One region of the Stenotrophomonas sp. TWI819 genome, then DNA from elsewhere that is predicted to be linked to it. Evidence: riboswitches for the same ligand, from Rfam matches in the RefSeq annotation. Region 1 holds a riboswitch; the other holds the start of a gene.
What was found. Region 1 has a riboswitch for glycine ahead of ABE463_RS07805 (trimeric intracellular cation channel family protein). Riboswitches for the same ligand answer to the same signal wherever they lie in the genome.
Positions count from the first base shown of each region.

Region 1 (7,576 bases):
GGCGAAGTGATCAGTACGGCCCTGCCCGGTCCGCTGCGGCGGGGTGAGGCCGTGCCGGACACCCATCAGTGGGGCTGGCAGCTGACGGCGGCCGGCCACGACCCGCAGCCCAAGCTGCGCAGCGGTACCCGTCCGCAACGCCTGGCAGCGTGCCTGGCCGAGGGCGTGGTGAACGAAGACCGCCTGGATACCTTGATGGACGACTGGCGCAGCGCTGCCCGGTCGCTGGCCAAGCGGGAGCTGGTCGAACGGATCGCGCTGGCGCACAGCCCGGCCGTCGCGTCGCCGGCCAGCGGCCCCGCGCCCAATGCCGAACAGGCCGAGGCGATCGCCGCGATCACGTCCGCCGACGGCTTTGCCGCCTATCTGCTCGATGGCGTGACCGGCAGTGGCAAGACCGAGGTCTACCTGCAGGCGATCGTGGCGTGCCTTGCGCGCGGCAAGCAGGCGCTGGTGCTGGTGCCGGAGATCGGGCTGACCCCGCAGACGCTGTCGCGCTTCCGCAACCGCCTGGGCATTCCGGTGCATGTGCTGCACTCGGGCTTGAACGACAACGAGCGCGCCCGCGTGTGGGCCGCCGCCGCGCGAGGCGAAGCACAGGTCATCGTCGGCACGCGCTCGGCGGTATTCACGCCGCTGCCGAATGCGGGCCTGATCGTGATCGACGAAGAGCACGACGGCAGTTACAAACAGCAGGACGGCATCCGCTATCACGCACGCGATTTCGCGCTGGTACGCGCCAAGGCACTGGACGTGGCGGTGGTGCTCGGCAGCGCCACGCCGTCGCTGGAATCGCTGCACAACGCGCATGCCGGCCGTTACACCCACCTGCGCCTGAAGCAGCGCGCGGGCGCCGCGCGTCCGCCGGTGGTGCGCGTGCTTGATGTGCGTAAACGCCCGCTGCGCGATGGGCTCTCGCCGGAAGTACTGGCCGGCATCACCCAGCATCTGCAGGCCGGGCACCAGGTGCTGGTGTTCAAGAACCGCCGCGGCTATGCGCCCGTGCTGCTCTGCCATGACTGCGGCTGGACCGCGCCGTGCCAGCGCTGCGATGCGCCGATGACCGTGCATGCCGGCGGCCGGCGCCTGCAGTGCCACCACTGTGGCGCACGCCAGTCCGCGCCGCTGGCGTGCCCGGACTGCGGCAGCCTGGCGCTGCAGCCGCAGGGCATCGGGACCGAGCGGCTGGAAGAACACCTGGTCGAGGCCTTCCCGGAGTTCCCGGTGATCCGCATCGACCGCGGCACCACCGGCAAGCGGGAGGCGTTGGAAACCCAGCTGGCCTCGCTCGGCGATCGCGCGGGGATCCTGGTCGGCACGCAGATCCTCGCCAAAGGTCACGACCTGCCGAAGCTGACCCTGGTGGTGGTGGTCGGCATCGATGAAGGCCTGTTCTCGGCCGACTTCCGCGCCAGTGAAAAACTCGCGCAGCAGCTGATCCAGGTCGCCGGCCGCGCCGGGCGTGCGGTGGATGCCGGCGAGGTCTGGCTGCAGACCCACCACCCGGGGCATCCGCTGCTGGAGACGCTGGTCAACGGTGGGTATCACGCCTTTGCCGAGGCGGAACTGCAGCAGCGCGAAGCGGCCGGTTTCCCGCCGTTCGCGCACCTGGCGCTGCTGCGTGCCGAAGCGCAGCAGGTGGAGCATGCCAACGCGATGCTCAGTGCGGTGCGCGCGTTGATTCCCGACGATGCCGCGGTGGAACGCTACGGCCCGATGCCGGCACCGATGCCCCGCCGCGCCGGCTACCAGCGCACCCAGCTGCTGCTGTCCTCACCCGCGCGACGCCCACTGCATGGCGTGCTGGATCAGGTGACGCCGCAGATCTCCGCGCTGCCGCAGGCACGCAAGGTGCGCTGGTCGCTGGATGTGGATCCGATGGATCTGTACTAGGCCGGTAGGTGCCGACCGTGGGTCGGCACGGCCGCTCAGGTCAGCGCGGTCATGACCCCGCGCTGATACGCCGGCCGCTGTTTCAACCGCTCGTACCAGACGGCCAGGTGCGGCAGGTCCGGCCGCTGGATCGGCATCTCGAACCAGGCATAGATGAAGGCACCCAGCGGGATATCGCCCATCGCGAACTGCTCGCCGGACAGATACGGCTGCCGCGACAAGGCCTCATCGGCCATCGCCAGCAACTCGCCCGAGCGCACCAGTGCGGCAGCGATGCGCGCCTCATCCCGATCAGCGGGCGCGGTCCGCAACGTGCCCCAGAACAGATCGCGGAACACGCCGGCGAAGGTCGAGGTGGTCCAGTCCATCCACTTCTCCGACTGCGCGCGCGCCACCACGTCTTCCGGGTACAGCGTGCCCAGCGCGTAGCGCGCGCAGAGATAGCGCACGATCGTGTTGGATTCCCACAGCGGCAGGCCCTGGTCCTCGATCACCGGCACCAGCCCGTTCGGATTCATCGCCCGGTATTCCGGCGACTGCGTGCCACCGAATGCACCGCCGACCTCGATCGACTCGTAAGGCGCGCCGATCTCCTCGGCACACCACAGCACTTTGCGCACGTTGCTGGAATTGCGACGGCCCCAGATGTTCAGCATGATCGGATTCCCGTATCGTTCGATGCGCGGCAGCGGGGTCGCGCGGTGCCGCTACGATACGCCCAACGGCGGGCCCACCGTCATGTCATGGATGAAAAACAATGATCCTCTACGCACTCGAAATCGTGTTGCTCGTTGCCGGCATCGGTGCCCTGGTGGTCGGTTATCGCCGCCACCATCGCAATCTGCTGCTCAGCGCCGCGCTGTTGCTGCTGGCCAGCGGCATGCTGCCTGACGCCGTGCGAGGCTTCTCCGATGGCTTCAACGGCAGCACGGCCCGCCCGCTGGCCGCGCTGCTGCGTTGAGGCCAGCGCTTACTTCGTCGCCTTGGCCGCACTCTTCTTGGGCAGCGCGCGCACATAGGTCGATTTGCCGTCCTTCTTCATCTCGAACAAACCGGTCGCGGCCAGCAGATCACTGAGTTTGCCGTACCCGTAATTGCGCGAATCGAACGAGGCCTGGTTGCCGATCTGGCTGCCGACCGGGCCCAGGTGTGACCAGCCATCCTCGGCTTCGGCCGAGGTCACCGCGCGCCGGAGCATCTGCACCAGGCGGGTGTCATTGCGCAGCTCCGGGCCGCTCTTGCGCGGGCGGGTTTCCTCGTTGTCCTGCTCCACCTCCTGATCGGCCGCATGCGGCTGCCCCAGGGCTTCGATGTAGGTGAACTTCGAGCACGCGTTGACGAATGGCTCGGGCGTTTTCTTCTCGCCGAAGCCGTACACCTTGACCCCGTCGGTCAGCAGGCGCATCACCAGCGGGGTGAAGTCGGCATCACTGGAGACGATCGCAAAACCATCCAGATTGCGGGCGTACAGCATGTCCATCGCGTCGATCACCATCGCCATGTCCGAGGCGTTCTTGCCGCGGCTGTAGGCAAACTGCTGGATGGGGCGGATCGCGTACTCGTGCAGCACGGACTCCCACCCTTTCAACCGCGGGCTCTTCCAGTTGCCGTAGGCACGGCGGACATTGGCCACGCCGTAGCGGGCCACTTCGGCCAGCACCGCATCAATCTTGGATGAGGGCGCGTTGTCGGCATCGATCAACAGGGCGATGCGCTTTTCCGGTTCGGACATCTCGGTCTCCTGGACAGGATCGGATCGGCCATCGGGCAAGCGCGATGGCCCCTGAACCCAGTATCGGCCATCGACGTGAACATCGCGCTTCACGTGCGACCATGGGCCGCATCACGAGACGACCTGCGCCGCCCCCCGCCGGCGCCCGCCAAGGAGTGAAGCATGACCCGCGATCCCACGCCCCACCTGCTCATCATAGGTGGCGGTTTTGCCGGCCTCTGGGCCACCCGTGCCCTCGCCTCGGCGCACGTGCGCATCACCCTGGTGGACCGTCGCAACCATCATCTGTTCCAGCCGCTGCTCTACCAGGTGGCCACCGCAGGCCTGTCCGCGCCGGATATCGCCGCACCGCTGCGCCACATCCTCGGTCACCAGCGTAATGTCGAAGTGCGGCTGGGCGAAGTGACCGACATCGACAAGGCCGCGCGCACCGCGACGCTGGCCGATGGCACGCAGATTACGTACGACACCCTGATGCTGTGCACCGGCGCCACCCACGCGTATTTCGGCCACGACGAATGGGCCGCCGATGCGCCGGGCCTGAAGACGCTGGACGATGCCATCGCGCTGCGCCGCAAGCTGCTGCTCGCCTTCGAGCGTGCCGAGGCCGAACCCGATCCCGCGCGCAAAGCGGCGTGGCTGAGTTTCGCCGTGGTCGGTGGCGGCCCCACCGGCGTGGAACTGGCCGGCACCCTGGCCGAGATCGCACGGCATACGCTGCGCAATGAGTTCCGCCATATCGATCCCGCCTCGGCCAAGGTCCGCCTGGTCGAAGCCGGCCCGCGCGTGCTGTCCACCTTCCCCGAGGTGCTCTCGCTCAAGGCGCGGCGGCAGCTGGAAAAGCTGGGCGTGGAAGTGCTCACCGGCACGCCGGTCAGCGACATCACTGCCGAAGGCTTCCAGCTCGGCGAGCGCTTCGTCGAGGCCCGCACCGTGGTCTGGGCCGCCGGTGTCGCCGCCTCACCGCTGGCACGTACGTTGGACGTACCACTGGACCGCGCCGGCCGCGTGCCGGTGCAGCCTGACCTCACCCTGGAGGGCCACCCGGAGATCTTCGTTGCCGGTGACCTGGCGGCACTGACCCAGGCCGACGGCAAGCCGGTGCCCGGCGTCGCGCCGGCGGCCAAGCAGATGGGCAAGCACGTGGCCACCACCGTCCAGGCACGCCTGGCCGGCAAGCCCGCGCCGGGTGCGTTCAAATACCAGGACTTCGGCAACCTGGCGACCATCGGCCGCATGGCGGCGATCGTCCACCTCGGCCGGCTGCAGCTTTCCGGCGTGCTGGCCTGGTGGTTCTGGCTGGCCGCGCACGTGTTCTTCCTGATCGGCTTCCGCAACCGCGTGGTGGTGCTGTTGAACTGGGCGGTGGCGTACTGGAGCTACCAGCGCAGCGCACGGATCATCTTCGGTGATGCACAGGACGATCGCCGGCCGAAACGACCGCCCACGCCCTGATCATCCCTGCGACAGACATCGCCAGCCATCCACCTGGCCGCTGTAGGAGACCGCCTCGCTGGCCAGCAGACCTTCGAAGCCGGCGATGTTCTGGTGGGTCGGCAGCATCAGCGGATGCACCACCACCTGCCAGGGGTAGTCGTCGTTGCCCTCGTAGGCGGCGAAGGACACCTTCTGGTCGTTCTTGAGCAGGTGCACGGCGAAGGCGATCGCCACATCCTGGGTCGGAAAGATCAGCGCGAAATCCACCTCGCGCGGAATCGACAGATCGTCGCCATCCTGCAGCATGTTCCAGAGCACATCGCCATTCTCATCTTCCGGGTACAACGACAGATCGCGGGACATGGCACTCCAGGGCTTGGGCAAGCGGATCAACGAACGAGGGTCGATGGTATGCCGCCAACGAAGGCCCGAACAACCCGCACGCGCGGCTACGTGGGATCGGGCAGCGCCAGCCACGCCAGCTTGCGCTCGCGCGGTTGCCGCTTGAGCTGCCACTCGGCCTTCGACGCGGCCGCGCGGTCCGGGTAGGCGCGCATCGCCAGCACCTTCACCGGTGGGTTGGCCCGCGTGTATTTCGCCCCTTTGCCGGCGAGATGGGCCTGGAAGCGTGCGTCCACGTCGTTGCTGATGCCGGCGTAATAGCTGCCGTTGCGGCATTCAAGCAGGTACAGGTACCAGAGGGCGGGTTCAGCGGGCATACCGGGATTATCCCCCGGCACGGGCCCGGCGGCTGCTAGAATCCGCCCCGGATGCAGGAGAGAGGCGCCGCGCTGGCGCCCGCCGAAGGCGCAGGCTCCCATAATCGCTCAGGCCGGTGGCTGCACAGCCACCAACCATGCATCCGACACGCCGATCTGGAGAGAGGTCTTCAATGACCCGCCGAAGGGGCACGTGGCCTTGGCCACCGAACTCTCAGGCAAAAGGACAGCGGGAGCGGCAACGGAATCCCACCCCACGACAGTGCAGCGGCGCTGGCGTGATGCGTGCGCGTTTCCGTCCCCGCCTGACGTGTTTCCCGGAGCCCCCCCATGCTGCTCTCCCTGATCTACCTCATCGCCATCTCGGCCGAAGCCATGACCGGCGCGCTGTCGGCCGGCCGCCGCCGCATGGACCTGTTCGGCGTGGTCATCATCGCCTGCGTCACCGCGCTCGGCGGCGGCTCGCTGCGCGACATCGTGCTCGGCCACTACCCGCTGGGCTGGGTGAAGCACCCGGAGTACCTGGGCTTCACCATCTGCGCAGCACTGATCGCGACCTGGGTGGCGCGCTGGATGCATCACTTCCGGCGCACCTTCCTGGTGCTCGATGGCCTGGGCCTGATCGCGTTCACTCTGATCGGGTGCGCGGTCGCGCGCGAAGGCGGGCACACCGTGCCGATCATCCTGATCGCCGGCATGCTGACCGGTGCGTTCGGCGGCGTGCTGCGCGATGTGTTGTGCAACGAGGTGCCGCTGATCTTCCAGAAAGAACTGTATGCCGTGATCACCCTGCTCACCGGTGCGGCCTACCTGACCCTGCTGGAACTCGGCGTGTCACTCAACGCCGCCACGCTGTGGTGCCTGGGCGGCGGCTTCCTGTTCCGCCTGCTGGCCATCCACTTCAAGTGGGAAATGCCGAAGTTCGTGTACCGCGACGAGGTGCATTGACGCACCCGCGGGCATGACCAAGGTCACGGGAGCTTGAGCGGCCCGGCCCTGTATCATGGCGCTCCCGTTCCATTCGAACGGCATCCAGCCACGCGGCGGTGTACCACCCGCTGCCCCGCCAGACACCCTCTCCCCCGTTGACCTGCCGCCGTCGGCCGGTCCCCATGGACGCACTGCTCCGGTGGAGGGTGCGCAGGATGCGTATGTCCGCTTCAACGCCCCCGTCGTCTCGCCGTCGTTTGGTCACACCGCTGTTGATCGCTGCCGCTGTCGGCCTGGCCGCCATCGCTGCATGGAAACTGCTCGCGCCCGCCCCCGCCGCCGGCCCGTCCGGGGGGCCGCAGCCGACCCCGGTGCGTGTGGCCACTGCGACGCAGGAAGATCTGGTGGTGCGCCTGAAAGCGCTGGGCACGGTGACCCCGCTGCATACGGTGAGCATCCGCAGCCGCGTGGATGGCGAACTGCTTCGGTTGGCATTCTCCGAGGGCCAGCACGTCACCGCCGGCGAGCTGCTGGCCGAGATCGATCCGCGCCCGTTCCAGGTGCAGCTCTCGCGTGCGCTGGGCACCCAGCAGCAGAACCTGGCCGAGCTGGACAATGCCGAAAGCCAGCTCAAGCGCTTCGCCGAACTGCAGAGCAAGCACTTCGTCTCCGCGCAGGACCTCAGTGATCAGCAGAGCAAGGTGCGCCAGCTGCAGGGCCGTCGCCAGACCGACCAGGCGGCGGTGGATGAAGCACGCCTGCAGCTGCAGTACACCCGCATCACCGCACCGGTGGCCGGGCGTATGGGCCTGCGCAACGTCGATGTCGGCAACCTGGTGCGCAGTGGCGATACCGAGCCGCTGGC
Region 1 is NZ_JBDJKY010000004.1:268,000-275,575, reverse strand. It holds gene ABE463_RS07840 (primosomal protein N') at 1-1,893, shown strand, start outside; gene ABE463_RS07835 (glutathione S-transferase) at 1,929-2,549, opposite strand; gene ABE463_RS07830 (hypothetical protein) at 2,651-2,854, shown strand; gene ABE463_RS07825 (NYN domain-containing protein) at 2,864-3,625, opposite strand; gene ABE463_RS07820 (NAD(P)/FAD-dependent oxidoreductase) at 3,788-5,080, shown strand; gene ABE463_RS07815 (ribonuclease E inhibitor RraB) at 5,081-5,425, opposite strand; gene ABE463_RS07810 (GIY-YIG nuclease family protein) at 5,512-5,781, opposite strand; glycine riboswitch at 5,826-5,919, shown strand; glycine riboswitch at 5,928-6,019, shown strand; gene ABE463_RS07805 (trimeric intracellular cation channel family protein) at 6,112-6,729, shown strand; gene ABE463_RS07800 (MdtA/MuxA family multidrug efflux RND transporter periplasmic adaptor subunit) at 6,984-7,576, shown strand, end outside.

Region 2 (7,576 bases), on a different contig from region 1:
GTGCGAACCGGGATGGGACGCGGTTGCCGTTCCGGATGGCGGGGTATCCGTATCTGACGGTGATCGGGTTGGGGGTGTTGGCGTTGATTTTCGGTCTGTTGTTGTCCGAGGCGCATACGCGGTTGCAGTTCCTGTCGATGGCGGCGCTGACGGCGGTGATTGCGGCGAGTAGTGAGATTGCGCGTCGGGTGCGTGCTGGTCGGGGCAGCTGACAGCCAGCAGCCAACGGCCAACAGCCAACAGCCAACAGCCGCAGGTTTGAGCCTCCGCTCGCCTGGGCGGGCACGGGTGGGTTGCCGGGACCCGCTGCAAGTACGTCCATGTAAGCTCGTATGCCGCCATCCATGGCGGCATACGGTCCCGCCAACCCACCCGTGCCCACCCTTTGACAGGGGGCTGGTGGGCAATGGGACGTCAAAAGCAGAACGCAGAACGCTGCCGAGCTGGTGCTGGGATGTTCGATGCAGTGATGCTGGCAACACAACACAACACAACACAACAAAACACAACACAACACAACGCTCAAAGCTCAAAGCTCAAAGCTCAAAGCTCAAAGCTCAAAGCTCAAAGCTCAAAGCTCAAAGCTCAAAGCTCAAAGCTCAAAACTGAATGCGCAATGCGTACTTAGCACTCAGCACTCAGCATTGAACGTTGGGCGCCCAAGCTGATGCTATGGACAGTCATCCGATGAGTGCATGAGGTGTTAGTGCTCGCCTCCGTTGCACGGCGATCGCGTTTGCTTTTTCAGAGGCAGCCGATCCACTGTCGAGGGCGGGGGTGTGTGGGTTGGCGGGACCGTTGGAGCGGCATGGATGCCGCTCACGAGCCTCCAGGGACGGATTTACGGCGTGTCCCGCGGACCCGCACACTCCTGCCATGCCACAGGGTCTCGCCGACGTTGATCTCGGCCGGTGCGCCAGATTGTGGGGGCATGAGGCAACACAAAAACGGCCCGCTTGCGCGGGCCGTCTGCTGTTGCGTCAGGGTAGGGAGGCTTAGACCTCCACGCCCTCGTCTTCCTTGTACGCATCGACCGGGATGCAGGCGCACATCACGTTCTTGTCGCCGTAGACGTTGTCCACGCGCGCCACCGGCGGCCAGTACTTCTGCTGGCGCAGGCTGGCCAGCGGGAAGGCCGCCAGCTCACGCGGGTAGGCATGGGCCCACTCGCTGGCCGAGACCGCCGTGGCGGTGTGCGGGGCGTGCTTGAGCGGGTTGTCCTCGCGGTCCAGACGGCCGTCTTCGATCGCGGCGATTTCCTCGCGGATCTGGATCATCGCGTTGATGAAACGGTCCAGTTCGTGCAGCGATTCGCTCTCGGTCGGCTCCACCATCAGCGTGCCGGCGACCGGGAAGCTCAACGTCGGGGCGTGGAAGCCGAAATCGATCAGACGCTTGGCCACGTCTTCGGCGCCGATGCCCGAGGTCTTCTCCAGCGGTCGCACGTCCAGGATGCACTCGTGCGCCACCAGGCCGTTGCGGCCGGTATACAGGGTCTTGAAGTGCGGGGCCAGGCGCTTGGCGATGTAGTTGGCGTTGAGCAGGGCCACCTGGGTTGCCTTGCGCAGGCCGGCGGTGCCCATCAGCGTGATGTACATCCAGCTGATCGGCAGGATCGAGGCGCTGCCGAAGCTGGCCGCGCTGACCATGCCGACATCGCCTTCGCCGCCCAGCACCTTCGGCAGGAACGGGGCGAGGTGCGACTTGACCGCACACGGGCCGACGCCCGGGCCGCCGCCGCCGTGCGGGATGCAGAAGGTCTTGTGCAGGTTCAGGTGTGACACGTCCGAGCCCCACTTGCCGGGCTTGGCCACGCCGACCAGGGCGTTCATGTTGGCGCCGTCGGTGTACACCTGGCCACCGTGCTGGTGCACGATCTCGCAGATCTCCACCACTTCTTCCTCGAACACGCCGTGCGTGGACGGGTAGGTGATCATCAGCGCGGCCAGGCGGTCGCTGTACTTCTCCGCGTTGATGCGGATGTCGTCCAGGTCGACGTTGCCGTTGGCATCGGTCTTGGTCACCACGACCTTCATGCCGCACATCTGGGCCGAGGCCGGGTTGGTGCCGTGCGCCGAATCCGGAATCAGGCAGACGTCGCGATGGCCTTCGCCGCGCGAGCGGTGGTAGGCGCGGATCGCCAGTAGGCCGGCGTACTCACCCTGCGCGCCGGAGTTCGGCTGCAGGCTCACCGCGTCATAGCCGGTGCACTCGACCAGCATCGCTTCCAGGCCGTCGATCAGTTCCTTGTAGCCGGTGGCCTGATCGGCCGGGGCCAGCGGATGGATGTTGGCGAATTCCGGCCACGTCACCGGGATCATCTCGGCGGTGGCGTTGAGCTTCATGGTGCAGCTGCCCAGCGGGATCATGGTGCGATCCATCGCCAGGTCCTTGTCCGCCAGCGAGCGCAGGTAACGCAGCAGTTCGTGTTCGCTGTGGTGGGTGTTGAACACCGGGTGGGTCAGGAAGTCGCTGGTGCGCACCAGAGCGGCCGGCAACGCATCGGCGGTGGCCGCATCCAGTGCATCCACGTCGACCGTGGCACCGAACAGCTGGCCGAGCGCGACGATGTCGGCGCGGGTGGCGGTTTCGTCCAGGCTGATGCCGACCGCATCGCTGTCGATCGCACGCAGGTTGATGCGCGCCGCCGCAGCCTTGGCGTGGATCGCCTTGGCGTCCACATCCTTGACGTGCAGGGTGTCGAAGAAGTGCTCGCCCACGTTGACGCCGACGCCGCGCAGTGCGGCGGCCAGGATCGCGGCCAGACGGTGGGTGCGACGGGCAATGCGGGTCAGGCCTTCCGGGCCGTGGTACACGGCATACATCGAGGCCATCACCGCCAGCAGCACCTGGGCGGTACAGATGTTGGAGGTCGCCTTCTCGCGGCGGATGTGCTGCTCGCGGGTCTGCAGCGTCAAGCGGTAGGCAGCGTTGCCCTGCGCGTCGACAGAGACGCCGATCAGGCGGCCCGGCATCGAGCGCTTGTAGGCATCGCGGCAGGCCATGAAGGCGGCATGCGGGCCACCGAAGCCGAACGGCACGCCGAAGCGCTGCGAGTTGCCGACCACGATGTCCGCGCCCCATTCGCCGGGGGCGGCGATCAGGGTCAGCGCCAGCAGATCGGTGGCCACGGCGACCAGGCCACCGCGCGCGTGCACGGCATCGGCCAGCGCCTTGTAGTCGCCGATATGGCCGAAGGTATCCGGGTACTGCAGCAGCACGCCGTAGGCTTCGGCTTCCATCGCCTCGGCCGGGGTGCCCACGCGCAGCACGATGCCCATCGGCTCGGCGCGGGTGCGCAGCAGTTCCAGCGTCTGCGGGTGCACGGCGTCGTGCACGAAGAAGGTATCGGACTTCGACTTGGCCGAGCGCTTGGCCAGCGTCATCGCTTCGGCGGCGGCGGTGGCTTCATCCAGCAGCGAGGCGTTGGCGATCTCCATGCCCGTGAGGTCGGCGCACAGCGTCTGGAAGTTGATCAGCGCTTCCATGCGGCCCTGCGAAATCTCGGCCTGGTACGGGGTGTAGGCGGTGTACCACGCCGGGTTTTCCAGCACGTTGCGCAGGATGACGTTCGGGGTGAGCGTGCCGTAGTAGCCCTGCCCGATGAAGGTGCGGAACACCTGGTTCTTGTCGGCGATGGCGCGGATTTTGGCCAGTGCCTGCACTTCGGTCAGCGACTCGGGCAGGTCCAGCGGTGCCGGCGATTTGATCCCGGCCGGGACAATCGCATCGGTCAGCGCGTCCAGCGAGGCGTGGCCGACCACGTCGAGCATCTGCGCGATTTCAGCGTCGTTGGGGCCGATGTGGCGTTCGACGAACGCGTGGCTGTGTTCAAGCTCGCGCAGGGAGGGGGTGTTCTGGGACATGGCTGGCATCTCGGAGAGTGGGCACGCACGTTCGGAAGGCGGCCGGGGCCAGGGCGCGTCGCGGGCGACAGCGATCCACCGGACCTTGCGGTCTTCCTGGGTGCCCCTCTGTCCTTTTGCCTGAGAGTTTGGAAGCGCGCATCTGCGGACTTCGTGCCCCTTCGGCGCCGGCACTCGCCGGTCTCTCCAGAGTTTTGATGCGGGTGGTATCGGGCCTGAGCGATTACGGGCGTTGCGCCTTCGGCAGCGGGTGTCCGCTTCTCCCACCATGTAGCGGGGCGATTATAGCCCAGCGCTTCGGCCCACTGGGCCTTTCCGGCACCTGAATACGGGGGCGCATGGACGCCTGAAACCGCCGCCGGGCATGGTGCCGGGGTCGGCAAAGGCCTATGATCAACGGATCCTCGTATTCATCTGGCGCCGCCCGTTCCGGGCCAGGCGCCCGCCGTGCAGTGCGCATGGCCGCTGACGGAAGCCCGCATGACGCCCGCCTCACCTTCGACCCGCCGTCTGGCCCTGCTGCTTGCAGGCCTGGCGATGTTCGGTCCGTTCTCGATCGACACCATTTTCCCGGCCTTCCTGTTGCTGGGCGAGCGCATGCAGGTGGACCAGGTCGCGGTGCAGCAGACCATCAGCGTCTACCTGCTGTTCTATGGCCTGATGAGCCTGGCGCACGGCCCGCTATCGGATGCCTTCGGCCGCAAGCGGGTGATCATCGGCGGGCTGGTGTTGTTCATCGGCGCCTCGATCGGCTGTGCGCTGTCGCGGGACATGACCACGTTGCTGGTGTTCCGCGCACTGCAGGGCGTGACTGCCGGTGTGGGTGTGATCGTCGGCCGCGCCGTGATCCGCGATCTGTACCACGGTGCCGACGCGCAGCGCTTGATGAGCCAGGTCTCGATGATCTTCGGCGTGGCCCCGGCGATCGCCCCGATCATCGGTGGCTGGATCCTGCTCGGCGGCGGCGACTGGCCGCTGATCTTCTGGTTCCTGGTGCTGTTCGGCGTGGTCCTGCTGCTGGCCACGGGCAAGTGGCTGCCGGAAACCCACCCGGTCGAGGCGCGCACGCCACTGTCGATGCGTGAACTGCTGCGCAGCTATGCCCGCATGGGCTCCAACGCGCGCCTGCTGCGGCTTTCGGCTGCCGGTGCGCTGAATTTCTCCGGCATTTTCCTGTACATCGCCTCGGCGCCGGTGCTGGTGATGCAGCACCTCAAGCTGGGCGAGGGCGGTTTTGCCTGGTTGTTCATTCCGACCATCGGCGGCATGACGATGGGCTCGTTCCTGTCCGGGCGGATGGCCGGGCGGATCCTGCCGCAGCGGCAGATCGCGATCGGGTTCGGTCTGTGCGCAGTGTCGGCCCTGCTCAACATCACCTACGTGCTGTCCGTGCAGCAGATCGCGCTGCCGTGGGCGGTGATGCCGATCTTCCTGGGCGGCGTGGGCATGGCGCTGATCTTCCCGGTGCTGGCGCTGGCGGTGCTGGACATGTACCCGCACCAGCGCGGCCTGGCGTCCTCGATGCAGATGTTCATCCAGCTGATGATCAACACCGTCGTGGCCGGTGTGGTCTCGCCGATGCTCAGCAGCAGTCCGGTACATCTGGCGTTGGGCTACATGGGCTTCTTCGCACTGGGCGGCTCGTTCTGGTACTGGGAGCGGTATTGCGAGCGCCGCCGCGAAGTACTGACGCCCATCGAGTAGGCCACGCAGCTGGCGGGACCATCAGGACCCGTGCGGTATCCTTTGCCCTTTCATGCAGTCCGGAAGTCCCTGATGTCGACCACCTCCAAACTGCGCCGCGACATCCGCCGGCGCCGTGAAACCCAGGCCGCCAACCGCGAGCAGGCCGCCACCCCGCCGGTTGAGCCGCACGCAGAGCTGCGCGATCAGCAGCGTACGCTGCTGGCCGGCATCGTCCGCCGCGACGGAGAATGGGTGCTGGGGATGGATGGCCGCATTGCCGGTCAGACGCCCAGCGCGGCGCGGGTACTGGCCCTGATCATGCAGGCCGCCGAACTGCACGAGCGGCAGGGCACCCCTGTCCGGCTGGTGTACTCGGATGCGTTGAAGGATGCCGCGCACGCCGAGGCCAAGGCCGATGGCATGGATTTCGAGCAGTTCAAGACCGAGCTGGCGGCTGCCCTGAAACCCAAGTCGTAGCGCTACGCCACGCGTGGTCGCACGTGCTCCCGGCCCATCGAGGCCGGACGCAGGCCAAAGCGTCACGGACAAAAAAACCGGCCTTTCGGCCGGTTTTTTCGTTGCGGGCTGTGGCCGGGCAGGGCCCGGCCCAACCCACGGGTTACGGTGCCGCGGGCGCCGTCGGTGCGGCCGGGGCCGCAGCGGTGGCAGGCGGCACCTGCCACCCACACATCTGGCCCTGGTTCTGCTGCTTGAGCCATTCGTTGACCGGGGTGAAGTACTCGATCATCGGGCCGGCATCGAGCTTGTCGCCGCCGGTGATTTCCTTCAGCGTGGCCTGCCACGGCTGGCTGGCGCCCTTGCTCAGCATTGCCCAGAACTTCTGGCCGGCTTCCTTGTTGCCGTAGAAGCTGCACTGGTGCAGCGGGCCCTTGTAGCCGGAGGCATCGCACAGGCCCTTGTAGAACTGGAACTGCAGGATGCGCGCCAGGAAGTAACGGGTGTAGGGGGTGTTGCCCGGCACGTGGTACTTGGCACCCGCGTCGAAGAACTCCTCACCGCGTGCGCTGGCCGGCGCCACACCCTGGTACTTGGCCTTCAGGTCCCACCACGCCTGGTTGTAATGGTCCGGGGTGATCGAGCCATCGAACACACCCCAGCGCCAGCGGTCGATCATCAGGCCGAACGGCAGGAACGACACGCCGCTCAGGGCCATGCGCATCTGCGCGTTGATGGTCGCCTCGCGGCTTTCCTGCGGGGTATCGACCAGGCCGATCGAGTTGAGGTACTGCGGGGTCATCGCCAGCACGATGGTGTCGCCGATCGCTTCATGGAAGCCATCGTTGGCACCGCCCTGGAACAACGGCGGCAGCGGGTTGTAGGCCAGGTCGTAATAGATGTGGCCCAGCTCGTGGTAGATCGTGGTGAAGTTTTCTTCGTTCGGCTTGATGCACATCTTGGTGCGCACGTCGCCTTCCATGTTCATGTCCCACGCGCTGGCGTGGCAGACCACATCACGGTCCAGCGGCTTGATGAACTGGGTCTTGTCCCAATACGACTTCGGCAGTGCAGGCATGCCGAGCGAGACATAGAAGTCCTGCGCGCGCTCGGTCATCTGCTTGGCGGTGCGCAGTTCGGCTTCACGCTGCGCCTTGTACAGCGCTTCCACGTTCGCGCCGCTGCCGGCCTTGGCCAGTGCGCCACTGAGGTTGGTCTGATACTGCTTTTCCAGTGCGGCGGTGATGTCCAGGTTGCCGGCACCGGGATACGGCTCCAGCTGGTCCCACAGGTTGGACCAGTCCTGCTGCCACATGTTGCCGGTCAGGTGCGCGGCGATCAGGCCGCCGTTGACCTCGGCTTTGTCCTTGCCGTACGTACCATCGAGCTTGGTACGGGCATAGCAGTGCAGCTGCTCGTACATCGGCTTGACCTGGTCCCACAGGCGGTCGGTTTCCGGGCCGATCTGGTCGGCGGGCATGTCATAGCCGCTGCGCCACATCTGGCCGGCATCGGCGAAGCCCATTTCCTTGGCGCCTTCATTGACCAGGCTGACGAAGCGTTCGTAA
Region 2 is NZ_JBDJKY010000007.1:150,619-158,194, reverse strand. It holds gene ABE463_RS11720 (amino acid permease) at 1-212, shown strand, start outside; gene gcvP (aminomethyl-transferring glycine dehydrogenase) at 996-3,875, opposite strand; glycine riboswitch at 3,965-4,066, opposite strand; gene ABE463_RS11710 (multidrug effflux MFS transporter) at 4,347-5,570, shown strand; gene ABE463_RS11705 (hypothetical protein) at 5,643-6,029, shown strand; gene ABE463_RS11700 (M2 family metallopeptidase) at 6,172-7,576, opposite strand, start outside.
Region 2: it holds a riboswitch for glycine, as region 1 does, so the genes downstream of both, gcvP (aminomethyl-transferring glycine dehydrogenase) here and ABE463_RS07805 (trimeric intracellular cation channel family protein) in region 1, are expected to answer to the same signal.